DNA from 3 places in the Streptomyces sp. B15 genome. Region 2 is predicted to be linked to each of the others. Evidence: riboswitches for the same ligand, from Rfam matches in the RefSeq annotation. Region 2 holds a riboswitch; each other region holds the start of a gene.
What was found. Region 2 has a riboswitch for cobalamin ahead of KBY19_RS16480 (hypothetical protein). Riboswitches for the same ligand answer to the same signal wherever they lie in the genome.
Positions count from the first base shown of each region.

Region 1: it holds a riboswitch for cobalamin, as region 2 does, so the genes downstream of both, KBY19_RS20885 (CbtB-domain containing protein) here and KBY19_RS16480 (hypothetical protein) in region 2, are expected to answer to the same signal.
Region 3: it holds a riboswitch for cobalamin, as region 2 does, so the genes downstream of both, KBY19_RS21505 (prenyltransferase/squalene oxidase repeat-containing protein) here and KBY19_RS16480 (hypothetical protein) in region 2, are expected to answer to the same signal.

Region 1 is NZ_JAGPXJ010000047.1:15,365-24,795, forward strand. It holds gene KBY19_RS20875 (kelch motif-containing protein) at 1-517, shown strand, start outside; gene KBY19_RS20880 (glycoside hydrolase family 6 protein) at 651-1,718, opposite strand; cobalamin riboswitch at 1,903-2,043, shown strand; gene KBY19_RS20885 (CbtB-domain containing protein) at 2,076-2,303, shown strand; gene KBY19_RS20890 (CbtA family protein) at 2,324-3,163, shown strand; gene KBY19_RS20895 (HAD-IIA family hydrolase) at 3,541-4,320, opposite strand; gene KBY19_RS20900 (Gfo/Idh/MocA family oxidoreductase) at 4,546-5,622, shown strand; gene KBY19_RS20905 (fumarylacetoacetate hydrolase family protein) at 5,636-6,505, opposite strand; gene KBY19_RS20910 (DUF445 domain-containing protein) at 6,624-8,168, opposite strand; gene KBY19_RS20915 (SGNH/GDSL hydrolase family protein) at 8,522-9,431, shown strand, end outside.
Region 2 is NZ_JAGPXJ010000031.1:34,064-43,494, reverse strand. It holds gene KBY19_RS16515 (DUF5685 family protein) at 1-1,223, opposite strand, end outside; gene KBY19_RS16510 (hypothetical protein) at 1,377-1,748, shown strand; gene thrS (threonine--tRNA ligase) at 2,005-3,231, shown strand; gene KBY19_RS16500 ((2Fe-2S)-binding protein) at 3,307-4,143, opposite strand; gene KBY19_RS16495 (ABC transporter ATP-binding protein) at 4,127-4,918, opposite strand; gene KBY19_RS16490 (iron ABC transporter permease) at 4,933-5,958, opposite strand; gene KBY19_RS16485 (ABC transporter substrate-binding protein) at 5,963-6,970, opposite strand; gene KBY19_RS16480 (hypothetical protein) at 7,116-7,337, opposite strand; cobalamin riboswitch at 7,404-7,585, opposite strand; tRNA gene KBY19_RS16475 (tRNA-OTHER) at 7,749-7,822, opposite strand; gene KBY19_RS16470 (hypothetical protein) at 8,008-8,739, opposite strand; gene KBY19_RS36515 (germacradienol/geosmin synthase) at 8,902-9,431, shown strand, end outside.
Region 3 is NZ_JAGPXJ010000049.1:173-9,603, reverse strand. It holds gene KBY19_RS21545 (DUF969 domain-containing protein) at 1-202, shown strand, start outside; gene KBY19_RS21540 (DUF979 domain-containing protein) at 199-1,167, shown strand; gene pcp (pyroglutamyl-peptidase I) at 1,192-1,872, shown strand; gene KBY19_RS21530 (DUF2891 domain-containing protein) at 1,965-3,125, shown strand; gene KBY19_RS21525 (LLM class flavin-dependent oxidoreductase) at 3,208-4,197, opposite strand; gene KBY19_RS21520 (ferredoxin) at 4,287-4,520, opposite strand; gene KBY19_RS21515 (aldehyde dehydrogenase) at 4,616-6,094, opposite strand; gene KBY19_RS21510 (MBL fold metallo-hydrolase) at 6,255-7,496, shown strand; cobalamin riboswitch at 7,614-7,748, shown strand; gene KBY19_RS21505 (prenyltransferase/squalene oxidase repeat-containing protein) at 7,911-9,251, shown strand; partial or broken gene KBY19_RS21500 (hypothetical protein) at 9,377-9,431, shown strand, end outside.

The DNA of each region.
Region 1 (9,431 bases), on a different contig from region 2:
CTTGGTCGGCCGCAACTACCACTCCGGCGGGCTGCTGCTGCCGGACGGCCGGGTGATGACCTTCGGCTCGGACTCGCTGTACGCGGACAAGGCCAACACCAAGCCAGGGGAGTTCGACCAGCGCATCGAGATCTACACGCCGCCCTACCTGCACAAGGGGAAACCCCAGCCGCAGTTGCGGCTCGCCGAAGGCAACCCGGAGAAGCTGAGGCCCGGCTCCCGGCTCTCCCTCGAGAGCAAGGACGCCACCTCGCTGAAGCGGCTGCGGCTGGTGCGACCCGGCTCCTTCACACACGTGACGAACGTGGAGCAGTCGTCCGTCGCGCTGAAGATGAAGCGGTCCGCCGATGGAACGGTGACCACCACCATTCCGGACGATCCGTCCCTGGTCACGCCCGGCTGGTGGATGGTCTTCGGCGTGGACGGGGACGGCGTACCCTCGAAGGCCCAGTGGGTCCATGTGGGCATCGACCCCGACGCGGCGCACGCCCCCATCACCACGGGCGACCCGAAGTAGGGGTCCCGCCCCGTCAGGCGCGCGGGGAACTGCTCCCCCAGCCTTCGGCCGGGAGATGCCCCCACAGCCACAACGCACCCCTGGCCTGCAACGGACAGCCAGGGGCACCCCCTGGTCAGCCGCCTGTCACGGCTCACCCCTTCGTGTTGCGGGCCAGTTCCAGGGCGTAGGACGGCCACCACGTGCCCGGCGCGGGGCCGCCGCGGCACTGGCCGTCCGACTCGCCCGGCCGTTTGATCCACAGATAGGCGTCCACCTTGTCGTGTCCTGTCCGGGTGGTGGGCGCCTCGCCCAGCGCCCGGCCGGGCGGGTTGCACCAGCGCTCGTCCCCGCTGCCGCGCAGCGGCCCGTTGCCGTTCCGGCTGGTGTCGACGACGAAGTGCTTGCCGTCGACCATCGAGGACAGCCGCTTGCCGTAGGCGACGTTCGAGGCGGTGGTCTGGAAGTTGGAGACGTTCAGCGCGAACCCGTCGGCCTTGCCGATCCCCGCCCGGCGGAGGGGCTCGACCAGCGCGCCCGGGTCGCGGACCCAGTCCGGGTTTCCGGCGTCCAGGTAGACCGTCGTGCCGGGGAGCCCCTTGAGCCGGGTGACGGCGTCGTGCAGCAGCCGGTAGCGCTCCTCGCGCAGCTGGGGCGCGGCGCACGCGCCGGAGACGGTGTGGGCCAGTGCGTCCGGCTCCACGATCACCGTGGCGGTGCGCTTCCCGATGCCTGCCACGACGCCGTCCAGCCAAGCGCGGTAGGCCGCCGCGTCCTTCGCGCCGCCCTTGCTGTACTGCCCGCAGTCCCGCTGCGGCACGTTGTAGAGGACGAGCAGCGCGCCCCGGTCCGCGGCGGCCGCGGCCTTGGTGACGCGGGCGGTGTGGCCGCGGGGGTCGGCCGAGTCGATCCACTCGGCCACCGGCTGCTCGGCGATCTTCTTCAGCTGTGCGGCCCGCGCCGACTTGCCGTCCTCGGCGTAGGCACGCGCCTGCCGTGCGGCGTTCCCCGCGGGGTCGACCCAGTACGGGGCCACGGACTCGGGGCGCTGCCGCACGGTGGGACCCGCCTGCGGGTCACCGTCGTCCGCGCCGCCACCCGACGAGCAGCCGGCCAGCAACAGGGCTCCCGCCACCGCGCTCCCGGCGACGCCCCGGGCGCGGGCGCATATCGCGCGCGCGGTACGCGGGCGCCGGGCGCCGCTACTGGCGCTGCCGTACATCCACTCCCCCTCGGCTGTACTCCGGCCATCGACCGAACCGTCGGCCGGCCGCCGACCGGACCGCTGACGGGCCACAACGTCGCCCCATCGTGTCACAACGCCCGGTTCGCACGGCCGAGTTCCGCACCCGGTGCGACGGGGAGTGTGACGGGGACCTTGTTGACAGTGGTCATGACAGGCTGGGAGCCTCCGGAACGGCACACTTTCATATCGAGGCGACAGTGCTCAGGAACCCGGTGCGACTCCGGGACGGTCCCGCCACTGTGTCCGCAACCGCCCCGGCGGCCGCGGAAGTCAGGAACTGATCTGTCGCTTCTCCACCGATGGGGCGTGGAAACCCCAGGAGGAGGCACGCGGATGTCCCAGCACACCCTCGGCACGACCGTCGCACCCGAGAGCGCCGCCGCACACCCGGCGACCGTCAGGGCCCGCGACTGGCTCATCGTCGCCGCCGCCGCGATCGTCGCGCTGATCGCCCTGTACGCCGTCTTCGTCGACAACGGCAACCTCGTCTCGGCAACCGGCTCCTATCTGCACGAGTTCTCGCACGACGGCCGTCATCTGTTCGGCGCCCCCTGCCACTGACCGATCGGGGGTCGCTCGTCATGTCCGTCTCCGCACAACCAACTCCCTATCCCCTGCTGCCCCTGCTCGGCCGCGGCCTCGCGGCCGGCGGGATCGCGGGGCTGGCGTCCGGGCTGTTCTCACTGCTGCTGGCCGAGCCCTTGATGGACCGGGCCATCCGGCTGGAGGAGAAACGCTCGGCAGCCGAAGCCGCCACCGCGCACGCGGGCGCCTCCCACTCGGGGCACAGCCATGCCGCCGAGGCCGAGGAGCTCTTCAGCCGGGGCACCCAGCACCTCGGACTGGTGGTCACCGCCGTGGTGGCCGGTCTGGCGATCGGCGTGTTCTTCACGCTCGCCCACGTGTCGTCCCCCAGCCTTCGGCCGGGAGGTGCCCCCAACCGCTCGGCGCCCCGGGACGACGGCCGCGGCTGGCAGCGCTCCATGGGCCTGGCCGGCGCCGGGTTCCTCGCGCTGTCCCTGCTTCCGGCGCTGCGCTACCCCGCCAACCCGCCGGGGGTCGGCGACGGTGGCACCGTCACCGAGCGGCAGGGCCTGTGGCTGGCCGCGCTGGTCATCGGCGTACTCGGAACGGTGCTGGCACACCAGGTCCACCAGCGGCTCGGGCAGGCCGGGCACGGGCTGCCCGTGCGTCAGTCGGGCGCCGCGGCAGCCGTTGTCGCCACCTTGGCCGCGCTCTTCCTGCTGCCGGACAACCCGGACACGGTCCCGGTGCCCGCCACCTTGCTGTGGGACTTCCGGATGCTCTCGCTGGGCGGACAGGTGGTCCTGTGGGGCGTACTGGGTGCCGTCTTCGCGGCCCCGTCCCTGCGCCGGCAGCGGTCCGCCCCCCGCGAGCAGTCCGCCGCTCCCACTGCCTGACCCCGGCCGGCTGCCGCTGCGGGGGCGGCGGCCCCCGCAGCGGGACGCTTCGTGGCGGAGCCCTCCGCGGCGAGGCCGCCGGCCCGGGAGACGTCCCCCAGCAGCGGGCCGCCCCCGGCCGCACCGGACGCGCCGGAGTCCGGAGCGCACAGCCACACCACCACCATCAGCAGGACCCACCCCGCCCCGACGGCCGGCCGCCAACGGCCCGCCCCGCTGCGGACCGGCGTCGCGGGTGCGGGGACGTGCGGCATGGCGGAGACCTCCGGGGCATCGGTCCGATGCCATAGACGCTCCGCCCGGGGGTGCCGCTCCGCATCCGCAGAGCACGGCCCTCTACTCCGCACGGCGGCCCCTGCAGGGCAAGGAAGTCGTCCTCAGACCCGGTCGACGAGGTCCGCGATCGAATCGACGACGCTGGAGGGGCGGTAGGGGTACCGCTCGACCTCGTCGGGCCGGGTCAGACCCGTCAGCACCAGGAAGGTCTCCAGTCCGGCTTCCATACCCGCGCGCACATCGGTGTCCATCCGGTCACCGATCATCGCGCTGGTCTCGGAGTGCGCGCCGATCGCGTTCAGCCCGGCGCGCATCATCAGCGGGTTGGGCTTGCCGACGAAGTAGGGGTGCTGGCCCGTGGCCTTGGTGATGAGGGCGGCGACCGAGCCGGTGGCGGGCAGCGCGCCCTCGGCCGAGGGTCCGGTCTCGTCGGGGTTGGTGGCGATGAAGCGGGCACCGTCGTTGATCAGCCGGATGGCCCGGGTCAGCGCCTCGAAGCTGTAGGTGCGGGTCTCACCGAGGACCACGTAGTCGGGGTCGGCGTCGGACAGGACGTACCCGATGTCGTGCAGGGCCGTCGTCAGCCCGGCCTCCCCGATGACGTAGGCGGTGCCGCCGGGGCGCTGGTCGTCCAGGAACTGCGCGGTGGCCAGCGCGGAGGTCCAGATGTTCTCCGTCGGCACGCTCAGTCCGATACGGGACAGCCGGGCGTGCAGGTCCCGGGGGGTGTACATCGAGTTGTTGGTGAGCACCAGGAACGGCCGCCCCGACTCCTTGAGCCGCTTGATGAACGAGTCGGCGCCGGGGACGGGGATCCCCTCGTGCATCAGCACACCGTCCATGTCGGTGAGCCAGGACTCGATGGGCTTGCGCTCTGCCACGGATGGACTCCTGCCAGGTCGTGGTGGTCCGGCCGGCGGGGACGTGCGCGCGTGAGCCGAGCACGAACCGGCCGCCGCGCTCAGCGTAACGGCAGCGACCGGTGCCGGTCAGCCGAGGCGTACGCCGTCGAGTACCCGGGGCGTACGCCGTCGAGTACCCGGGGCCGGGGTACGGAGGCGGGTGCGGTGCGTGCTCCCGCCGGAAGGCTTTGCAAGGGTGGGGGCATGAACCGCATGGACACCACCGTCACGCCGCTCCGCGTCGGGCTGCTCGGCTTCGGCCTGGCCGGATCGGTCTTTCACGCCCCGCTGATCGCCACCACACCGGGGCTCGCGCTGGACACCGTGGTCACCTCCGACCCGGAGCGCCGGAAGCAGGCACGGGCGGCAGGCGGCCCGGACGGCGAGGTGCGGACGGTCGCGTCGGCGGACGAGCTGTTCGCGGACGCGGACAGGTTCGACCTGGTGGTGATCGCCACCCCCAACCGCACCCACGTGCCCCTCGCGCACCGCGCACTGGACGCGGGGCTGCCGGTCGTGGTCGACAAGCCGCTGGCGCCCACCGCCGAGCAGGCCCGCGAGCTGGCGGCGAAGGCCGAGTCGCGGGGCCTGCTGCTGGCGCCGTTCCAGAACCGCCGCTGGGACAACGACTTCCTCACCCTGCGCTCGCTGCTGGGCCAGGACGCGCTGGGCGAGGTGTTCCGCTTCGAGTCGCGCTTCGAGCGCTGGCGGCCCCGGCTCAAGGGCGGCTGGCGCGAGTCGGGCGACCCCGAAGAGGTGGGCGGACTCCTCTACGACCTGGGCAGCCATCTGGTCGACCAGGCGCTGACCCTCTTCGGCCCGGCCGCCTCCGTCTACGCGGAGTCGGATGTACGGCGCGCGGGTGCCGAGGCGGACGACGACACCTTCATCGCCATCACCCACGAGACCGGCGTCCGCTCCCATCTGTGGATGAGCGCCACCGCCGCCCAGCTCGGCCCGCGCTTCAGGGTGCTGGGCAGCAGGGCCGCGTATGTGAAGTACGGCCTCGACCCGCAGGAGAACGCGCTGCGCGCGGGCGCGCGCCCCGCCGAGGGGGCGCCCTGGGGTGTGGAGCCCCAGGGCGCGTGGGGCACGCTCGGCGCCCAGGACGCCCCCGACGAGCTGCGTGAGGTGCCCACGCTGGACGGCGACTACCCCGCGTTCTACGACGCGATCGCCGCCGCCCTGCACGACGGCACCCCGCCGCCGGTCACCGCCCATGAGGCGGCGGCCACCCTCCAGGTGCTGGAGGCGGCCCGCTCTTTCACGCACGGCGCCTGACGCTGCGCAGTCGTTACGCCGACTTCATGACCTGGCGTTGGCGGCCGAGCCCCTCGATCTCCAGTTCCACGACGTCGCCGGCGCGAAGGTACGGCTTGGGCTCGGCCATACCCATGGCGACACCGGCCGGGGTGCCGGTGGAGACCACGTCGCCCGGATACAGCGTCATGAAGTGGCTGAGGTAGCGCACCACTTCGGCGACGGAGAAGATCTGGTCCGCCGTGCTGCCGTCCTGCCGCAGTTGCCCGTTGACCCACAGGCGCATCTCCAGCGCCTGTGGGTCGGGCACCTCGTCGGCCGTCACCAGCCACGGGCCCAGCGGGTTGAAGGTCTCGCAGTTCTTGCCCTTGTCCCACTGGCCGCCGCGCTCGATCTGGAAGGCCCGCTCGGACACGTCGTTGCCGACGGTGTACCCGGCGACGTGGGCGAGTGCCTCCTCGTGGGAGTCCAGACAGCGGGCGGTGCGGCCGATGACGACGGCCAGTTCGACCTCCCAGTCGGTCTTCTCGCTGCCGCGCGGGATCAGCACCGTGTCGTGGGGGCCGACGACGGTGTCGGGCGCCTTCATGAAGACGATGGGCTCCTCGGGCACCGCTGCCCCGGTCTCCCGGGCGTGGTCGTGGAAGTTCAGCCCGATGCACACGATCTTTCCGATCCGGGCCAGCGGCGGCCCGATCCGCGCTCCTTCCGGCTCGGCCGCCGCCGCCATCCCGGGCAGTCTCCCGGCGGCGGCCGCCGCACGCACCCTGTCGAGCGCGGCGGGGTCCGCGAGCAGGCCGGGGTCGATGTCCGCAACGATCCCCGACAGGTCGCGCAGGGTGTTGTCCTCGTCCAGCAGCGCGGGGCGCTCGGCTCCCGCAGGTCCGACGCGGAGCAGTTTCACGTCGCTCTCCCTCCCAGGCGAATCAGCTGATCCTCCAAGAGGGCGTTCAGAACCACAAGAGAGAGTTCACGTACTGGACCGTAGCTTCCGTGTCACGGAAACACTGGCCCACGCGGATCTACACCCCGAACAGCCGGGCCACCGTGTAGATGGCCAGCCCGGCCAGCGAGCCGACGACCGTACCGTTGATCCGGATGAACTGCAGATCCCGGCCGATATGGGCCTCGATCTTCTTCGAGGTGTGCTCGGCGTCCCAGCCGGCGACCGTCTCCGAGATCAGCGAGGTGATCTCCTCCCGGTAGGTGGTCACCAGATGTACGGCGGCGCCCTCGATCCAGCCGTCCACCTTCGACCGCAGCCGCCCGTCGGCGGCCAGCCGGTTGCCCAGCGACAGCAGCGCGGCCCGGGCCCGGACCCGCAGTTCGCTGCGCTCGTCCTCGGCGGCGGCCACCAGCATGGCCCGCACGGCGCCCCACACCGAGGCGATCAGGTCCTGCACCTCGCCGCGGGCCAGCGTCTCGTTCTTCAGCCGCTCCACCCGGGCGCGGGTGTCCGGGTCGCTTTGCAGGTCGGCGGCGAAGTCGGTCAGAAAGCGGTCCACGGCGCCGCGCGCGGGGTGATCGGGCATGTCCCGCATCTCGGTGACGAAGCGCAGCAGTTCGCGGTAGACGCGTTCACCGACCTTCCGGTCGACGAACTTCGGAGTCCAGCCCGGCGCGCCCCCCGTGACCGCGCCCATGACCGAGTCGCCGTGCTCGCGCAGCCACTCGGCGGCCCGGGTGCACACCAGATCGACCACCCGGCGGTGACCGCCGTCCGCGACGATCTTCTCCAGCATCGTGCCGAGCCCCGGCGCCACCTCCTTGGCGGTGGCCCGGCGGGTGATGGCCTCGCTGACGACGGCCTGGACGTCGGAGTCCCGCAGCACCGTCAGCGTCCCGCGCAGCGCGGTGGACAGTTCGGCCGTCACCCGGTCGGCGTTCTCCGGCTGTGCCAGCCAGGCGCCGAGCCTGCTGCTGATGCCGACGGCACGCAGCCGGTCGCGGACGACAGCGGCGGAGAGGAAGTTCTCCCCGACGAAATCGCCGAGGCTCTGCCCGAGTTGGTCCTTCTTGGTCGGAATGATCGCGGTGTGCGGGATCGGCAGTCCCATCGGATGCCGGAACAGCGCCGTGACCGCGAACCAGTCGGCGAGCGCGCCCACCATCCCGGCCTCGGCGGCAGCCGCGACGTAACCGGTCCAGGAGCCCGCACCCGCGTGCCCCGCCCACTTGGCCAGCACGAAGACGGTGGCCATCAGCAGCAGCGCCCCGGTGGCGATGGTCTTCATCCGCCGTACGCCGCGCCGCCGCTCCTCGTCCGCGGGGGTGAAGCCGCCGACGCCGCCCGGCCCCCGCGGCCCTCCGGCACCACCGGCGCCCCCGGAACCACCCCGGCCGCCCGGACCACCCGGGCCGTCGGGACCACCCGGGCCGTCGGGACCGCCCGGACCACCTGAAGGGGCCGAAGCCCCGGCGGCACCCGAAGCCCCGGCGGCACCCGAGTGGCGTAGCGCCTCGTCCCCGGCTCCGGGGAGTTGCCGGGATGCGGCACGGCCGCGTGTGATCGCTCTCACGTGGGCATCCTCACCCTCGGTCCGCTCGCCCCGAGTCGTCGGTTCCATCCGATCCACTCTCCCCCTGCATCGCCCCTGGCCACGCCCCCGACACCGGCGGACGCTCCGGAGCTTCGGGGTACCCCTTCCGCCCCGAACCGCCCTCGAGCCCGGGGAGGGACATTCTCCCTTGCCGGACATCGGAGGGAACGGAGCAAGCCTGTTCCGCGTCTGTGTGAGCGGCGGTAGTGAAACGACATCAGCAAGGACCAGGTGCCGGGGGAAAGCCCACCGACTGCCCGTCCGGCGTACGGCCCCCGAGCGGGCGCCGTGCCCCGATCGTGGGATCATGGCACCGCAGACCATCCGGAGTCGGCGGGCTCCGTGCAGCCCGAGGAGAACCATCGCGCGTGACCAGGAACATGGGCTATGCCCTGCTCGCCGGGCTGGCGGCGATCGTGGTCCTCGTCTCGACCGCGATATTCATCGGAGCGGGCAACAACGGCGACGGGCTGGACGAGAATTCACCCCAGGCACGCAACTCGGCCGCGCCCGCCTCCTCGGGCAACTGGGTCGGCACCTGGGCCGCGGCGCCCGCGGCGGCCGAACCGCGCTCGCGGGACGGCTTCGCGAACATGTCGATACGGAACGTCGTGCACACCTCGGTGGGCGGCACCCAGGCCCGTGTCCAGCTGTCCAATCTGTTCGGCAACCGCCCGCTGACCATCACCCACGCGAGCGTCGCCCTCGCCGCGGCCCCGAGCAACCCCACGGCCGCGGCCGGCAGCATGCGCCGCCTCACCTTCGGCAACAAGTCCTCGGTCACCATCCCGGCCGGGGGCGAGGTCACCAGCGACGCGGTGCGGCTGAACGTGCCGCCCGCCGCCGACCTGCTGGTCACCACCTACTCGCCCACCCCCTCGGGGCCTGTCACCTACCACCCGTACGCCCGGCAGACCAGCTATGTGGCCGCGGGCGACCGCGCCGAGGACACCTCGGGCACCGCCTTCGACCAGCAGAGCCCGTACTGGCGCTATCTCACCGGTGTGGACGTGTGGAGCTCCGAGACCGAGGGCGCCGTGGCGGTGCTGGGTGACTCGATCACGGACGGCATCACCTCCAGCCCCGGCGCCAACCGGCGCTGGACCGACTTCCTCGCCGAGCGGCTGCGCACCGAGCGCGACGCGCCCCGGCTGAGCGTTCTCAACTCGGGCATCAGCGGTAACCGGGTCCTGGTCGACGGCAGCAAGTTCTCGCCCAACAACGGGCCGAGCGCGCTGTCGCGGATGAACCGCGACGTGCTCTCCCGCACCGGTGTGAAGGTCGTCGTCG
Region 2 (9,431 bases):
TTGCGGGACCAGGGGCCCTCGTACTCCGAGGCGCAGCACAGTTGGCAGGTGCAGCAGAGGCCGACGAAGGCCGCGCAGCCGGCGAGGAAGCCGCGTGGCGGGTGTTGGTTGGGGGGATGGGAACTGTGGCCGCCGGTGTTGTCGCCCCAGCCGCCACCGCCCTGGCCGCCGTCACCGTCGCCGGGTGGCAGCCGGCTGCCGCCCTCGCCCGCGTAGGGGTTCGCGGGGCCGTTGAGGCTTGGCGGGGCCTGCCCGTACGGAGGGCGGCCCTGCGGCGTCTGCCCGTACGGCTGCTGCTGGTAGGGGTTGCCGGACTGGTGCTGCTGGTGGGGGGTGCCGGAGGAGTGGGCGTCGGTGTGTGCGCAGGTTGTCGTGGTGAACGCGCGGTCCACGGCGCGCGGCAGCTCGTGCACCAGCAGGACGTGTGCCAGCCGCGGATCGGCGAAGTCGACGTCCCGCAGCGCCAGTCGGATGCCGCGGACCGCGTCGTCGCACAGCCGGCGGGTCTCGGCGCGGGAGGCGCCGGTGGCGGTGATGGGGTTCCAGGCGTTCTCGGCGGCGTCCGTGACCCGGTCCTCGACCGCGTCCAGCAGGTGTGCGAGGCGTCCGAACAGCCGTCCCACCTCGGCGAGCGGGGCCGCGTTGCCGGGCTTGCCCGCGAGCGTCGCGGTGTGCGCGAAGGCGGCTGCCGTCGCCGTCTCGGTGGGCTCGGTGACGGCCGTCAGCGGGGTTCCGAGGCCGGCGGCGCGCTCCACGTCGGTCTGCCGGTCCACGGCGTCGACCAGGGCGGACACCTCGAAGCCGAGCGTGTCGGCGGTGCGGGCACCGGCCCGGTCCCAGCCGGCGGCTATCCGGCGGGCGGCTGCCGCGACCGGACGCCGCCGCAGCAGGCCGTCCCGGTCGGCGATGTGGTCGCGTATCTTCGCCGAGGCCAGGACGAGGGACACCGAGGCCGCCAGCCGGGCTCCCTCGCCCTGTGCGACGGAGGCGGTACGCATCCCGCGCAGCGGGCACGGGCCCGCGGTGCGGCGCCGGGAGTCGGCCGTGCCGGTCTGGGCGTCGGTCAGTACGGAGACGAGCAGCCCGTCGTAGTTCGTCGCCACCCTGGCGAACTGGCCGTGGTCGCCCCGCAGTGCGAGGCAGAGCCCGCACAGATGCGCCATCCACTCGGTCCTGAGTCCCTCGGACAGCCGGTGCCTGCAGGGCCTGACGATTCCGAACACGAGCTCCCCCGTACATGACTCGACTGCTGACGTGCTCCGTGCAGTGCGGCGATGTTATCCACCGCCCAGGCCGGCACCGTCGGGGGCCCGTGAGGGCAGTGTGCGGGGCCTGTGAGAGGCAACGTGCCGGGGCTCTGCCGCGTCCTTGGGGGCATGGCTGCTGTCCTCGTTCTCGGCTTCGACCCGTACACGGTTCCGGACGTGGACGGGGACTCCCTGCTCGCGACCCTCGACCAGCAACTGGCCCGCCTCCGGGAGCAGTCCGTCGAGGTGTCCTTGGTCCAGGTCGCCGCCGACGACCCGGCCGGGTCCGAGTCCGTCTTCGTGGCCGCGCTGGGCGAGCGCGACTGGGACGTCGTGGTCATCGGCGGCGGTATCCGGGTGAAGGGCGAACTGACCTTCTTCGAGCAGGTCGTCAATCTGGTCCACCGGCACGCTCCCGGTGCCGCCATCGCCTTCAACGGCCGTATCGACGAGGTCGCCGAGGCCGTCCGGCGGTGGCTGCCCTCCTCGGCCGCTCCCTGAGGCGGGAGCGGACCCGCTCCCTGTGGGTGAGTGGGCACCCGGGCGCGGAAAACCCCGCGACGCGCTTCCGCCCCTCTGCTACGTTCCCTGCCATGCAGCAGCGCGCCGTACGCAGTGCCAGGACGACGACGCCGGATCCGGTCCCGGCGCGCTGATCGACGTATACCTGACGTATCACCGAAGCCCCGGGCCGAGCGCCCGGGGCTTCGTCGTCCGCTCCCTGAGGCGCCCGCCCGCGTCCGAGAGGGAGAACCATATGACCGCCGCCCACCACGACCACCGCTCGCTCGGCCGCGAGCTGGGCCTCTTCGGCACCGACCCGCTGATCGGGGCCGGTCTGCCGTACTGGCTGCCGGACGGGGCCACCGTCCGGCACGCGCTGGAGGAGTACGTCCGCGACGCGGAGCGCCGGGCGGGCTACCAGCACGTGTACTCGCCCGTGCTCGGGAAGCGGGAGTTGTACGAACTGTCCGGGCACTGGGCGCACTACGCCGACGACATGTTCCCTCCCCTGGAGGCGCCGGGCGGCGAACAGCTCGTGCTGAGGCCCAGTCTGTGCCCGCACCACGCGGTCATCTACCGGTCCCGCTCGCACAGTTACCGCGAGCTGCCGCTGCGGATGGCGGAGCTGGGTGCCATGTACCGGTCCGAGCGCTCGGGCGTGCTCGGCGGACTGACCCGGGTGCGGGCCATCCAGCTCAACGACGCGCACATCTTCTGCACCCTCGACCAGGTGGCCGCCGAGGCGCGGGCCGCGCTCGAGCTGCTCCGTGCCGCCTACCGGGCGCTCGGTATCGAGGCCGCCCGCTACCGGCTGTCCCTCCCGGCCCCGGACGGCAAGTACGTGGCGGCACCCGACAAATGGCGGCAGGCCACCGCACTGCTGACCGAGGCGCTGGACGGGTCCGGGCTGCCGTACGAGGCGGTCGAGGGCGAGGCCGCCTTCTACGGGCCGAAGATCGATGTGCAGCTCGCCGACGCGGCGGGCAGGGAAGCGACCCTCTCGACCGTCCAGGTCGACCTCCACCAGCCCGAGCGGTTCGATCTGCACTACATCGGCGCGGACGGCAGCAAGCACCGGCCCGTCATGGTGCACCGGGCCGTGATCGGCAGCGTCGAGCGTGCCGTGGCCCAGCTGATCGAGGTACACGGCGGTGCGTTCCCGGCATGGCTGGCTCCCACCCAGCTCACCGTGCTCCCGGTGTCCGAGGCGGAGGTTCCCGAGGCCGAGGCGTTCGTGCGGCGCTGTGCGGACGCCGGTTTGCGGGCTGCGGCGTCGGCACCGGAACGCGGCAGTCTGGGTGCGCGGGTACGGGAAGCGCGTCTGGTGCCGTACCAGGCGGTGATCGGCCCGCGGGAGGCCGCCGACGACCGGCTCGCGCTGCGGCTGCGCGACGGTCGTCGCCTCGGCTCGCTCCCCGCCGAGGAGGTGCTCGCCCGCGTCCGCGCACTCGTCGCAGGCCACAGCACCGAGCTGTGGTGAGCGGAGCCGCCGGTGCCCCGCTGGGAGCCGCCGGTGCCCCGCCGGAGAGCCGTCGGCGCCCGGCGGTGTGCGGGCTCAGCGTGCCGCGTAGCTCAGCAGCCGGTCGGCGCGTGGCGTCAGGCAGCAGCTCGCGCAGCGGACCGCCTCCGCGCTGGTGTAGTAGAGGCAGCAGGTGTTGCGCAGATAGCACAGCCGTCCGGTGCCGTCGGTGCGGGTGACCTCGGCCAGCTCGCCGAGCCGGGCCAGCTCGGGGCGCGGGCCGACGAACTCGGCCCAGCTCCGGGCCAGTTCGCCGACGGGGCGGGGCGCGGCGGCGCTCAGCCCGGCGGAACTCAACGCGGTGGCGCAGCCGTGGGCCACTCCGCCGTGCAACTGCCGCAGTCCGGCACGGGTGGCGCGGTGCAGCGCGGCGGCGAGCGGCAGCAGATGGGTGTCGAGCACGGCCTCGTGGAGGGCGGCCAGCGTGGCCCCGCGGTCCTCGGCGGGGGCCGCGAGCAGGCGCGGCACCCGTAGCCGCACGCCCGCGATGCCGTGACGGCCCGGCCGCACCAGCACGTTGTGCGGCCGTACGTCCCATACACGGCCGTCGAGCACCCAGCCGAGCATCGCGGCCGCCGTCACCCGCCCCGCGTACACGGCGATCGAAGTGAGCGCGGCCGCGTGCGCCGTGCGATGTCCGCTGCCCTCCCATTCGGCGCTCAGCAGTCGCCGCAGCTCGGCGGAGTCCGGGTCCGGGAGGCGGTCGGCGGCCAGCCACCCGTCCGCCTCCTGGTCGGCGGCGGGTGGGTCACCCGGCAGCATGTGGTAGCGCGGGCCGTACGCCGAGGCGAGATCCGTGAGGGCGGTCAGCGCCGTCAACTCCTCCAGCGGCTCGTGCTCGGGTTCCGGTTCCCGCTCATGCGGACCGCTCATCCCGCACCCCCTTCTTCGGCGGCAGGTACACCACGGTCGGGGCGCCGGTCTCCGGGTGGACGCCCACCTCGGCCCGTACCCCGTACACCTGGGCGAACAGCGCCGGGGTCAGCACCTCTTCCGGCGTCCCGTGCGCCACTACCCGCCCTGCCTCCAGTACGTACAGCCGGTCGCAGAAGTACGCGGCGAGGTTGAGGTCGTGCAGGGCCAGCAGGCCGGTGGCGGGCAGGTTCCGCACCAGCGCCAGCAGCTCCCACTGGTAGCGCACATCCAGGTGGTTGGTCGGTTCGTCCAGCACGAGCAGCGCGGGCTCCTGCACCAGGGCGCGTGCCACCACCACCCGCTGCCGCTCACCTCCGGACAGCTCGTCGAAGGGACGCCCGGCCAGCTCCGCGGCACCCGTCCGCTCCAGCGCGGTGGCGACCCGCGCGGCGTCCTGCGCCGTGTCGCCCTCCCAGAACCGCTTGTGCGGGGAGCGGCCCATCGCCACCACCTGCCGTACGGTCAGCCCGAATCCGCCGCCCGCGTCCTGCGGTACGGCCGCCACCCGGCGGGCCCGCGCCTTGACGCTCAGCGCCGCCGTGTCGTCGCCGTCGAGAGTGATCCGCCCGCCGGTGGGCCGCAGCGTCCCGTAGACGCACCGCAGCAGCGTGGTCTTGCCGCTGCCGTTGGGGCCCACCACACCGACAGTCTCGCCGGGCACGGCCTCCAGCGTCACCCCGTCGAGCAGGGCGCGCCCCCCGGCCACCTCGTAGGACACCTCCTCGGCGCGCAGCGCGCACGCCCCGCTCACCCGGCAACCCCCTCGGTGCGCTGCGAACGCCGCAGCATCCACAGGAAGAACGGCCCGCCGGTGAGCGCCGTCAGCACGCCGACCGGGATCTCCTCGGGCGCGGCGACGGTACGTGCCGCCAGGTCCGCCAGGACGAGGAACGCCGCCCCGCCCAGTGCCGCGACCGGCAGCAGCGCGCGGTGGCCGGCGCCGACCGCCATCCGGGCGGCGTGCGGCACCATCAGCCCGACGAAGCCGATCGCGCCGCTCACCGTCACCAGCACCGCCGTCACCAGGGACGCCAGGACGAACACCGCCGCGCGGAAGCGCCCGGTGTCCAGGCCGAGCACCATGGCGCCCTCCTCCCCGGCCAGCAGCAGGTCCAGCGGCCTGGCCAGCGCCAGCAGCAGGAGGAGACCGGCGGCCAGCACCAGTGCGGGCAGCGGCAGGGTGTGCCACCGGGCCTGGCCCAGACCGCCCAGGGTCCAGAAGAGAATGGCCCGCAGATGCTCCTTCTCCGCGGAGGTCACCAGCAGCAGGCTCGTCAGCGCGGACAGCACGTATTGCACCGCCACTCCCGCCAGTACCAGCCGTCCCGTCGTCAGGGTCGCCGACGTTCCGCCGCGCCGCGCCATCGTGTACACGACGACGAGCGCGAGCATCGCCCCGGCGAAGGCGCCCATCTGCATCGAGAGCGCGCCGACGCCGAGCACGACGACCACGACGGCACCCGTGGAGGCGCCGGAGGAGATGCCCAGCAGATACGGGTCCGCCAGCGGGTTGCGCACCAGGGCCTGCAACACCGTGCCGACCAGGGCGAGTCCCGCTCCCACGACCGCCGCCAGCAGCACCCGCGGCAGCCGCACATCCAGCACGATCGTGGCGAACGGACCCGGCTGCGAGCGGCCCGTCAGCGCCGCCAGCACCTCCCCCAGGGGAATGCGCGCCGAGCCCAGCGCCAGCCCGGCCAGCGCCCCGGCGACGAGTACGGTGACGAGCGCCGTGGCCACCAGCGTGCACCGCGTTCGCGAACCGATGGGCACGGTGCTACTCCGCGCCGTCGCGGTCCGGGTGCAGCTGGTGGGCCAGCTCGTCCACCGCGTCCGGTACACGCGGCCCCAGGACGGCCGAGGAGAGCGGCAGCACGGCGAAGCGCTTGTGCTCGATGGCCGGCACGTCGGCCAGTGCCGGGTCGTTCAGCAGCCGTTTCTTCTTCTGGGCGACGGTCGTGCCGCCGTAGTCGTAGATCACCACGACCTCGGGCTTGCGCTGCACGACCTTTTCCCAGGAGACGTCGGCGAAGTTCTTGTCGACATCCGCGAAGACGTTGCGGCCACCGGCCCGGCGCAGGATCTCGTTGCCGATGCCCGTACCTCCCGCCGTGAAGGCGGCGCTCTCACCGCTGTCGTAGACGAACACCGGGGTGCGCTCGACCCCCTTCAGCCGCTCGGCGGTGTCCGCCAGCTGCCGGTCCTGCTTCTTGATCAGTGCCTCGGCGCGGTCGGGTACGCCGAAGGTGCGGCCGATCTCGCGGATCTCCCGGTGCAGGGTGGCGATGCCGACGTCCTTGGTGCAGTCCTCCACGTTGAGGCGGGTCTTGATGCCGCTGTCCACCAGGGCCGCGCGCTCCCGGCCCTCCGTCTTGTCGAAGGCGCTGGCGTAACCGCCGTAGACGAAGTCCGGGTTGGCGGCCAGCAGCGTCTCCTTGGACGGGTACTTCTTGGCCAGCACCTTGATGCCGCGGTACGCCTTCTCGTAGCGGGGCAGGATCCGGTCGTCGAGGAAAGCGGTGCCGGCCATCCGGTTCTGGAGGCCGAGTGCCAGCAGGATCTCGGTGACGTGCTGGTTCATGGTCACAGCGCGCCGGGGCGGCTCGGTGAAGGTGGTCTTCACCCCGCAGTTGTCGACCGTGTACGGAAACCCCTTCGCGGAGCTGCCGGTCTTCGTGCCCTCACCGCCGGCGCCGCCCGCACAGGCGGTGAGGGATATCAGCAGCAGCGAGGCGAGCGCCGCGCGGCGGGTGCGGCGCGGCGCGGCCGGTCCCGGACAGGTCATGGGTGTCTCCTCAAGACATCGTCGTCGGCGGGCACGAGCCGCACCCCGTGCACCTCGCCACGGTCGGGGGGCACGGGGGCGGCCCCGGTGGGGCGGGGTGCGGCCCCGCTGCCGGGGACGACGGCCTTGGCACCGTGTTCCGGCCTCACTTGGCGAGCCCGGGCTCACGCGGAGGGCGTGCTGCCTTCTCGGGCGCGGGGCAGCCGTCGGTCGGCTGCGGCACTTCGGGGTGCTGCCGGGGGCGGCCGGGGGCCGCTCCCGCGCCGGAGGCCTTGGTCGTGGAGTGGGCACCGCAGCCGGCGGTGCCCAGGACGAGTGCCAGGGCGAGGCCCGGCACATGTGCGTGGATACGGCGCGGTCGGCGCATGGCCAGCTGATCCTTCTCCGTCGTAAGGCCCAGTCGCGGGGCCCGGCGTGCCACCACGCCCGGGGCTGTCCGGGCGCGGGTGCCAGCAGGTCTTCGGGCTCGGGACTGTGGGAGCGTGCGCCTTCCCAGGGAGGAGGTCCCCAGTGGCCTCGTGCACGCCCCAGTCCCACACCGCTGCGCGTCAGCTCCGGATTCACACCGGATTCCCTGACCCGTTCAAGGGTTTGACTGGCGGCTGCAACGTACCACGCGGGCGGCAGACGGCAGGAACGGGGGAGAGGTGACAAAAGGGACCCCGGGGCTTTGCCCGGCCCCGGGGTCCTGGGTGCCGTTCGTTCGCACGTCCCAGCGGTTCATGGGCGGATCGTTCGGCGATGTCCTCGCGTGGAGCCACTCCACCACGGCGGCATGTGGAACCGCCGGCCGGGTTCGAACCGGCGTCTCGAGGTCGTCACCGCCCCGGTTGCCGGACGATGAACGGCGATGCTGAGCGTGGAGCGAGAGGTTGAGTTTGACCGGCACCCTGGCTCTGGCAGGGCCGCCGGGGGTTCACACATCAGCTTCAGCTTCAGCTTTGCGCTCCTGGCGCACCCCGGGCCGAAGTCGTCGAAACCCCGGCCCGGGGAGTCTTCGGTTGTTGTGCCGGCGCCGGCACCGGCGCCTTCGCGCCTCAGGCGAACAGGTAGCCGAAGACGGCGTCCCCGACGCGCTGGTCGCTCACCTCGGTCCCGTTGGCCTCCTCGCGGGCGAACTTCACCGCCGCGGCCAGTTTGTCCAGTCGCTCCAGCAGTTCGTTGATCCGCCGGGCGGGCAGGGCGCCGGAGTACTTGACCGTGGTCCAGTAACCGACCGGGATGTCCTCGTAGTAGACCTCGACCTGGGCCGGGTGCTTCTCCGTGGCCTCCGCCTTCACATGGTTGCGCGGCACCTTCTTGGTGCGGACGGTGCGGACCTGCTCGGTCTTCCACCAGTCCGTGGAGGGGTCCTTCTCCCACGCCTCGGCGCCGTCCAGCACCGGCAGCTTCCGCAGGAACGAGCCGAGCTCGCCCAACTGCTTCTCCAGGAACAGCAGATAGGAGACCGGCACCTGGGACAGGACCGTGCGTCCGTCGACGACGACATCCGCGCGAGCCGTGAGGTTCGCCCAGTCCTTCGTCGCCGTCACATCGAACAGCCGGGTCAGGATCTTCGCCGTTTCCTTCAGCACATCCTCGGCCTTGACCTGGACCCGCGTCGACTCCGGCGGAAGCTGCTCGCCCTCTTCGTCCTTGGGCTGGTACGTACGCGAGATCCCGGCCAGCATCTGCGGCTTCGTCAGCCCGTGCTGCGCCTGCGCCAGGTCCTGGGCCACCTTGGACTTGACGCCCTTCTCCACTGCGATGATCTGATTCAGCTTCGCCACGATCGCGAACCTAGCAGCCCAACATCGCCCCGCACCACGGATTTTGTTCGACAGCTCGGTAACAGGGCGGGTCCCACGTCCGGGTGAAAAAGGATGCTCATCGCTCTGCCCCGGGTAGGCAAAGGCAGCACCGATTCGACGAGCTGTGGGGATACCAAGACGTTGTCGCAACCCTTCGAACTGCCCGACTTCTACGTGCCCTACCCCGCCCGTCTCAACCCGCACGTCGACCAGGCGCGGGCCCATTCCCGGCAGTGGGCACGGCAGATGGGGATGCTGGAGGGGTCCGGGGTCTGGGAGACGGCCGACCTGGACGCGCACGACTACGCGCTGCTGTGCGCCTACACCCACCCCGACGCCACCGCCGAGGACCTGGAGCTGGTCACCGACTGGTACGTGTGGGTCTTCTTCTTCGACGACCACTTCCTGGAGATGTTCAAGCGCACCCAGGACCGGGCGGGCGGCAAGGCGTATCTGGACCGGCTGCCGCTGTTCATGCCGTTGGCCGACTCCGCGACCGTCCCCCCGCCCACCAACCCCGTCGAGGCGGGGCTGGCCGACCTGTGGGCCAGGACGGTCCCCTCGATGTCGGCCGACTGGCGCGCGCGATTCGCCGTCAGCACCGAGAACCTGCTCAACGAGTCGCTGTGGGAGCTGTCCAACATCAACATCGGGCGGGTGCCGAACCCGGT
Region 3 (9,431 bases), on a different contig from region 2:
CACCTATCACACGCATCTGGAACCGCTGCACCTCGCGCTGTGGGCGATACCCAGCGCCGTGTGCGCCTTCTTCATCCACGGCGGCCGGCTGCTGCGGCTGGACCGCACGCTGGAGCGCGAACTGGTCACCGCGAACGCGCAGATGGCCGTCGAGCGGGAAGACGCGCTGGACCGCAGCGAGGAAGGCGGGGCCGCCAAGTGATCAAGTCCGAGTGGTTCTTCTGGCTCGTCGGTGCCGTCTTCCTCGCCATGGCGGCGCAGATGGTCTTCGACCGCACCAACCCCAAACGGCTCGGCACCGCCGCCTTCTGGGGGCTGCTGGGCCTGTGCTTCTTCTACAGCACCGGGGTCAACGACAAGTCCCTGCCCTCCGAACCGCTGGGCGTGGCCGTCCTGGCCCTCATCTGCCTCGGCGGCTTCAACCTCACCGGCAAGGGCAGGCCCGACACCACCAGTGAGAGCGAACGCGCCCGGCTCGCCGCCCGCTTCGGCGGCAAGCTGTTCATCCCGGCGCTGACCATTCCACTGATCGCCATGGTGTGCGCGGTGGTCGCCGACAAGTGGAAGATCGGCGGCCGGCCGCTACTGGAGGAGGGCAGCGAGACCATCCTCGGCCTCGGCCTGGGCGCCATCGTGGCACTGGGCGTGGGCATGTGGGTGCTGCGCGAACGCCGCGCGAGCGTACCGCTGCACGCCGGACGCGGACTGCTGGAGTCCATGGGCTGGGCCCTGCTGCTGCCGCAGCTGCTGGCCGTGCTGGGGGCGATATTCCAGGCCGCCGGCGTCGGCGACCAGGTCCGGAAGGTCACCGAATCGGTGCTGCCCGACGGGCAGAAGCTGGCCGCCGTGGCCGTGTACTGCGTGGGCATGGCCGTCTTCACCATGATCATGGGCAACGCCTTCGCGGCCTTCCCCGTCATGACCGCGGCCGTCGGCTGGCCGGTGCTGATCGAGCAGATGAACGGCAACCCGGCCGCCGTGCTCGCCGTCGGCATGCTCGCCGGATTCTGCGGCACGCTGTGCACCCCCATGGCGGCCAACTTCAACCTCGTACCGGCCGCCCTGCTGGAGCTCAAGGACCAGTACGGGCCGATCAAGGCCCAGGCGCCGACCGCCGGCGCCATGCTGGCCTGCAACATCCTCATCATCTATCTCTTCGCCTTCTAGCGGGCCGAGCGGAGCCGAACACCCATGTCTTCCGTCTCTTCCGTCTCTTCCGTCAAGGTGCTGGTCACCGGGTTCGCACCGTTCGACGGCGCCGAGGTCAACCCGTCCTGGCAGGCCGCCGAACTCCTCGCCACCCAGCCCCCGGCCGGACTCGACATCAGCGCGGTACAGCTGAGCTGCGTCTTCGGTACGGCGCTCGACGAGCTGCGCACCGCCGTGGACGCCGCCGGAGACGACCTGCGGCTGGTGGTCTGCCTGGGACAGGCAGGCGGACGCGCCGACCTCACCGTCGAGCGCGTCGCCATCAACGTGGACGACGCCCGCATACCCGACAACGCGGGCCGGCAGCCCGTGGACGAACCCGTCGTCCCCGGCGGCCCGGCCGCGTACTTCAGCACGCTGCCCATCAAGGCGTGCGCCGCCGCGGTCCGTGCCGCCGGGGTGCCCGCCTCCGTCTCCCAGACGGCCGGTACCTTCGTCTGCAACCACGTCTTCTACGGCCTCGCCCACCTGCTCGCCACCGAACACCCCCGGGTGCGGGGCGGCTTCGTGCACGTGCCGTACTCCCCCGCGCAGGTCGCGACCCGGAACCCGGCGCCGCCCTCGCTGTCCGTACCCGACGCCGTACGCGGACTGGGCGCTCTCCTGACGGCCGCCGCCCGCACCACCACCGACATCCGCGAACCCGGAGGGGCCACACATTGAGCACAGCACGGGACGCGGAGGCAGGAGACGCGGGGGCAGGGAACGCGGGGGCAGGGAACGCGGGGGCGCCGGCGCCCGGAGGGGAGGCGCCGGTGCCCCCGCGGAGCCATGACGAGGCGGTGTTGGCCCGGTACGCGGAGCAGTTCGCGGAGGTGGCCGTCGCCAACGTCACCCGTGAGTACCCGAACGCTCCCGCGCATCTGCTCGCCGGTCCCCACGAGCTCGTCCCACCCCGCGTGCTCCACCCCGCCTTCTACGGCGCCTACGACTGGCACTCCTCCGTCCATATGCACTGGCTGCTCATGCGGCTGCTGCGAATCCCTTGGCACATCGAGAACGGCGCACAGGGCAGAGAGGGGCGCGCGGCCGTGGTGCGGGCGCTGGACGCCCATCTGACCCCGGAGGCCCTCGCGACCGAGGCCACCTATCTCCAAAACCACCCCTCCTTCGAACGCCCCTACGGCTGGGCCTGGCTACTGGCGCTCACAAGCGAGAGCGCTGCTCTGGTTTCGGAGCGGCGGGGTGAGGGAGCGGGGCCGGGGGGCGAGAGCGGTGCTCCGCACTCGGAGCACCGAGCGCAGGGAGCAGCGTTCGCGTACGGAAGCGGTGCTCTCGAAGCGGGACGGCGGTGGCGTGCCGCCCTGTCACCCGCCGCGGAGGCCGTGGCCGAACTGGTGCTGGCCTGGCTGCCGAAGGCGACCTATCCCGTACGGCACGGTACGCACGCCAACAGCGCCTTCGCGCTCGGGCTGCTGCTCGACAGCGCCGAGAGGGCCGGCCAACAGCGGCTGCTGGCGCCGCTGGCGGAGAAGATCCGTGAGTGGTACGTCCCCGACCACGGGGCCGCCACCCGCTGGGAGCCCTCCGGGCAGGACTTCCTCTCGCCGCTGCTCTGCGAGGCGGACGCGGTGCGCCGGGTGCTGCCGCAGGGCGAGTTCGCCACATGGCTGGAGCGCTTCCTGCCCGAGCTGAACCACGCCTCCGGGCGGGAATTCCTTCCGCCGCCGCAGGTCTCGGACCCGACCGATCCACAGCTCGGGCACCTGCTCGGCCTCTGTCTCAGCCGGGCCGCCGCCCTGCGCGGCATCGCCGCCGCGCTCCCGTCCGGCGACCCGCGCGCCGCCACCCTGGCCGGGGCGGCCGAGGCCAACCTGGCGGCGGGACTGCCGTCGGCCACCTCGGGCGACTTCACCACGGACCACTGGCTCGCGACGTTCGCCACGCTCGCCCTGGGCGGCGGAACCACCGGCTGACCGGGCGGCGGGACCGCCGACCGGTGGGCGGGGGCCGCCGGTCGGTGGGCGGGGGCCATCGGTCGGTGGGGCGGGTGCGGGTTCACCGCAGCAGGGGGCGGACCTCCAGGGCGGCGAAGCGGACGAACGACTCCGGATCGGGTTCGTCCGCCGTGGGCTGGAGGACGACCGTGTCGGCGCCCGCGTCGAGGGCCTGCCCGACCGCTTCGGCCACGGCCGCCGCGTCTCCGGCGACGCCCGGCCCGGTGGCGGGGTCGTGCCCCTCGCGGAGGAGTTCGGCGCGCAACCGGCCTGCGGCGTCGGGCCCCGTGGCGGTGCTGAGGTAGTGGACGACCTCATGGCGGTCGGTGCGTCCGGCCGCCGCCCGTCCCTCGTCGATGAGCTGCCGCGCGCGGCGGATACCAGCGAAAGTGGTGTTGCTGTCCAGCACCGTGCCGTCGGCCGCCTCGCCGCTGAGCCGCAGCGAACGCGGTCCGCGCGCACCCGCGAGCACCGCCGTGTCCGAGGCGGCGGCCGACACGGGGCCCGACGCGAGGTCCGTCGCCGGTGCTGTCGCGGGTGCTGTTGGCGGGGCCTTCACCGGGGCCGCTTCGGATGTCCGGGCGGGCGGCGGCCAGTCGAGGGCGACCCCGTCCAGCTTGACGTAGCGCCCCTCGACCGTGACCCGTTCACCGCGCAGCAACGCCCGCATGGTGTCGAGGTGTTCGCGCAGCAGGGTGACGGGCGAGTCGACGCGTGCGCCGACCTGACCCATCCAGTCCTGTACGCCGTGACCGAGGCCCACCGCGAACCGGCCGGGGAAGAGACGGCGCAGTGTCGCGGTCTCCATCGTGGTCAGCGCGACGTTCCGCAGCGGGACCGGCAGCAGGCCCACGCCCACCCGGAGCCGTTCGGACCAGGCGAGGGCGGCGGCGGCCGTGGCGATGCCGCTCTCCAAGAAGCAGTCCTCCCACAGCCACAGCTGCTCCAGCCCCGCCTCGTCGGCGGCGCGGACCACGCTCCGCAGCCGTTCGGGAGGCAGCTGAGGCCGGAAAACAGCACCGAGAGCGTTGTCAGCACCGAAAGATGTCATGCGGCTGTTCCTACCCCGGCGTTCCGGCTCCGGGCAACGGAATACCGGCCCGATCCGGCCTCGTCCCGCTTCCCGCCCCTCCCGTCCGGTCAGTCCTCCGGTGGGAAGACCGGCTCCCCCGTCTCCGCCAGGGTGATGGAGATGGCCTCGACGGGGCAGCTCTCGGCGGCGTCCAGCACCTCTTCGGAAGGCTCGCGGTCGGGAGCCACGGGGTGGGACCGGCGGGCGGCATCCAGCCGGAACTCCTCGGGCGCCCCGCCCACGCACATCCCCGACCCGATACACAGGTCCCGGTCCACCTCGACGTGCCAGCGGTCAGCCATCGGCTCTCCTCATCCCGGGCCGGTGCCCAGCCGTCCGTCGGCCCGTTGCGTATCGTCTTCGGTCCGGTGACTCCTGCCCCTCGCTTCCCGGGAACTCACGCTTCCGCGGGCAGGTGGATCATCTTGTGCTCCAGATACTCGGCGTATCCCTCGGGCCCGAACTCCCGGCCGATACCGGAGTTCTTGTAGCCGCCGAACGGACCGAGCATGTCGAGGCTGAAGGTGTTGACGGAGTAGGTGCCGGTGCGTACACGGCGGGCGATGTCGATGCCGCGTTCGGTGTCGGCCGTCCATACGCTGCCGGAGAGCCCGTAGTCGGAGTCGTTGGCGATACGGACCGCCTCCTCCTCGTCCTCGTACGGCAGCAGGCAGATGACGGGGCCGAAGATCTCCTCACGGGCGATCCGCATGGCGTTGTCGACGTCCCCGAAAAGGGTGGGTTCGACATACCAGCCGGTGGGCATGGACTCCGGCCTGCCGCCGCCCGCGAGGACCTTGGCGCCCTCCTCCTGGCCGAGGGCGATGTAGTCGAGGCAGCGTCGACGCTGGCGTTCGGCGACCAGCGGACCGACCTCGGTGGCGGGATCCAGCGGATCGCCGACCCGCAGTCCGTCGGCGGCGGCCTTGAAGCGCTCGGCGATCTCGTCGTAGCGGCTGCGCGGCGCGAGGATCCGGGTCTGGGCCACACACGCCTGGCCGTTGATCATCCAGGCGAACGGGGTGATGCCCGCGACCGCCGCTTCCAGATCGGCGTCGGGCAGGATGACTGCGGCCGACTTGCCGCCCAACTCCAGGGTGACCCGGGTCAGATTGCGGGAGGCCACCTCCATGACCCGCTTGCCCGCGGCCACGGAGCCGGTGAAGGACACCTTGTCGACGCCGGGGTGCCCCACGAGATACTCGCTCACCTCGCGATCGGCCGGCAGGATCGACAGCACACCCGGGGGCAGCCCGGCCTCGTCGGCGATCTCGGCCAGCAGATAGGCGTCCAGCGGGGTCTCCGGCGAGACCTTCAAAATCGCCGAGCAGCCGGCCAGCAGCGCGGGGGCCAGTTTGGCGGCGGCGGTGAACTGGGGCACGTTCCACGGCACCACGGCCGCCACCACCCCCACCGGCTCCCGGCGCACCAGCAGCGGACCGAGCACCCCGGCCCGGCGCTCCTCGTGGCGGAAGTGGGCGGCGATCTTGACCGCGGTGTCCCAGACCATCATCGCGGCGAGGGACTGGACCATGACGGCCGAGGTGTACGGGGTGCCGTTCTGGGCGCTGATGACCTTGGCGATCTCCTCGCTGCGCACGGCGAAGGCGTCCTTGATGCGGGTGACCGTCTCGATCCGTTCGGCCAGCGGGCGCTGCGCCCACACCCCGGAGTCGAAGGACTCGCGTGCCGCGCGTACGGCGCGGTCGACGTCCTCGCGCGAGGCGTGCGGGACACGCCCGATGGGCTGCTCGGTGTGCGGCGAGACCACCTCGATGGCCTCGCCGCCGGCCGGGTCGGTGAAGGTCCCGCCGATGTAGAGCTGCCGGTGATCGGCGTACGCGATTCCGCCGCCGGTTCCGCTGGGGTTGTCCATCATGCCCGTGCCCTCCCTCTCCGCCCCACCCGTCGGTGTGACACCTGACACTCTCCTGACAGCGCATCAGAACTAGTACCAGTTCTAGTTCTAGGGAACAATGCCTCTGCCGGCCCGCAGGCCGCCACGCCCGCGCACCGAACCGGGGGGAGCCGTCGCCATGACGAACGGACCGCAGGCCGACGACGAGGGGCCGGGGGGCGAGGCCGAGGGACCGCGGGTGCACGCCGAGGGACCGCGGGTCGACGACGGGGGACCGCGGGTGGACGCCGGATCGCGGGCAGCCCCGCGCGGGCCCCGGGTCACCGATCACGGGGGCGGAATCTGGAGCATCCCCGTACCCATCCCGGACAATCCCCTCGGCCACACCCTCGTCCATGTGATCGAGACGGACGCGGGGCCCGTGCTGATCGACACCGGCTGGGACGACCCCACCTCCTGGCAGACCCTCGCCGACGGGCTCACCGCCTGCGGCACCTCCGTCCGAGCGCTGCACGGCGTACTGGTCACCCACCACCATCCGGACCACCACGGACTCTCGGCGCGGGTACGGGAGGAGTCCGGCGCCTGGATCGCCATGCACGCGGCGGACACCGCCGTCGTGCGCCGCACCCGCCGTTCGGACCGTGGCCAGTGGCTCGGCTACCTCGCCGAGAAACTCGCGGCGGCCGGCGCCCCCGAGACCCATACGGCGCCGCTGCGCACGGCCCTCGCGGAGGGCAGGGGTGGAGCACTGCCCGGTGCGCGGGCCGCACTTCCCGACCGCGAGATCGAGCCGAACGAGCTGCTGGCCCTGCCGGGACGGCGGCTGCGCGCCGTCTGGACCCCGGGACACACCCCGGGGCACGTGTGCCTGCACCTGGAGGAGCAGCACCCGGGCAACCCGGCCCGCTCCGGCTCCGGCTCCGGCGACCCTGGCAACTCGGGTGGTCGGGGCCGTCCGGGTGGGCCGGGCCGGGGAGGGCGGCTGTTCTCCGGGGACCATCTGCTGCCCACGATCAGCCCGCACATCGGACTGTACGAGGACCCGGACAGCGACGAGAGCACCGATCCACTCGGCGACTATCTCGACTCCCTCGAACGGATAGCCAGGCTGCGGCCCGCCGAGGTGCTGCCCGCACACCAGTACGCCTTCACGGACGCGCAGGCCCGGGTCGACGAGCTCACCGCTCACCATGCGGAGCGCCTCTCCGGTCTGAGAGCACTGCTCTCGGAGCGCGACCTCACCCCCTGGCAGCTCGCCGAGACGATGCGTTGGAACCGCCCCTGGGGGGAGATCCCGTTCAGCTCCCGCAACATCGCCGTGGCCGAGGCCGAGGCCCATCTGCGCCATCTGGTCAAGCTCGGCCGGGCCGAGGCCGTCCCCGGCAGCACCCCGGTCACCTACCGCGCCACCGGCTGAGACCCCTGCCGCACGGCCACCGCGATCTGGAGTCGGACGAAGCGGGACCGGCCCGACGGAACGACCCGGTGGCCCGTCCGGCTACAGTGGCCGACAGCCAGACAACGCCTCCGACCGGGGGAAGCCGGTGCGAATCCGGCGCTGACCCGCAACCGTGAGCGGTCCGTCACCCCGTCGCCGTACGCCGGCCGCGGGTCGTCCTCCACGACCCGGCGTATGCGCGCAGGTGACCGGCCGCGAGCCGGAGCACCCGGGCGGAGGTGGGCTCCTGTGGCCGAACCAGGCCACCGGCCCGTCGAGGTATACGGAGCCGAGCCCGGTGCGCCGCGGTGCGGGGCCGCGAAGTCGCGAGCCCCCTCGGCGGGGCGGCCGTGCCCGGCTGCGGTCCGCTTCCGTCACCGAAAGGCACTCGCAATGTCACCGCGCCGCCGCCGCGCCACGGTCCTCGCCGCCGCCACCGTGCTGTGCGCGACAGCCGCACCCGTGGCATCCGCCGCCGCAACCGCGCCCCATGCCGCCGAGAAGCCGTCCGAGCTGCCGGACGGGCTCTACGGAACGGCCGACCCGAAGTACGACGGGGTGTGGCGGCAGTCGATGGCGCTGCTGGCGCTGGACGGCGCCGGTGCCGTCCCCGCGAAGAAGGCCGTCGACTGGCTGGCCGGCCAGCAGTGCGCCGACGGCTCGTTCACCGCCTACCGCGCCGACGCCGGCAAGAAATGCGACCCGGACGCCACTCCCTCGGACACCAACGCGACCGCCCTCGCCGTGCAGGCCCTCGCCGCAGTCGGCGGCCGGAGCGACGCGGTGCGGGAGGCCCTGGAGTGGCTGACCTCGGTCCAGAACAAGGACGGCGGCTGGGGCAGCGCCCCGCGCGCCGCCTCGGACGCCAATTCGACCTCGCTGGCCATCGGCGCCCTGCACGCGGCGGGCCGGAACCCGGAGAAGGCCACCGCCCAGGGCGGCAGGTCTCCCTACGACGCGCTGCTGTCCTTCCAGCTCACCTGCGGCGCGAAGGGCATCGAGAACGCCCCCGGCCAGCAGGGCGCCTTCGCCTACCAACCGGACAAGAAGGGCGAGCTCGCCCCGAACGACGACGCCACCGCGGCCGCCTCCCTCGCCGCGCTGGGCGAAGGCGCGCTGCCCGAACCGCTGTCCAAGGACGCCAAGGACAAGCCGGTCACACCACTGAAGTGCGCCTCGGACGCGGGCACCGACGCCGACGCGGACGCCGACGAGGGAGACAAGAAGGGCGTTCCGGGCGGCCGCAAGCAAGCGGCGGGTGCGGGCGCGGCCTATCTGGCCGCGACGCTGAAGAAGAACGGCGGCCACTTCAGCTCCGTGACTCCGGGCGACACGAAGAAGCAGCCCGACTACGCGAACACCGCGGACGCCGTCGTCGCGCTGGCGGCCGGCGGCCACCGGAAGCCGGCCAGGTCCTCCCTGACGTGGCTCGCGGACAACGTGAACAAGTGGGACAAGGCCAAGAACGACCCGGCCGCCATCAGCTCCCTCATGCTCGCCTCCCGCGCCGCCGGCGGCGACCCCACGAAGCTCGGCGGGACCGATCTCCTCTCCCGCCTCGGCGACACCGGCCCGAAGCCCGCAAAGATGCCGTCGGACGACGCGGACTCCTCCTCCGACAAGAAGGACGACGGCACCACCATCCCCGTCTGGGCCTTCATCCTGGTCGGTCTCGCCATCGGCGCCGGCTTCGGCATCCTGCTCAGCGGTCGCCGCAAGAGGCAGCAGCTGTGACGGCCCGGACGGCGCACGGCGCCACCGCGCCGGAGCCGCTCCTGCCCCGGCCCAGGCCCAGGCCCAGGCCCAGGCCCAGGGCAGGGGCGGGGGCGAAGGCAGGGGCAGTCGCGGGGTGGCGGGGCGTGCGCCTGCCGGTCGTCGCCCTCATGGCGGTCACGGCGCTCGCCTCGCCGGCCG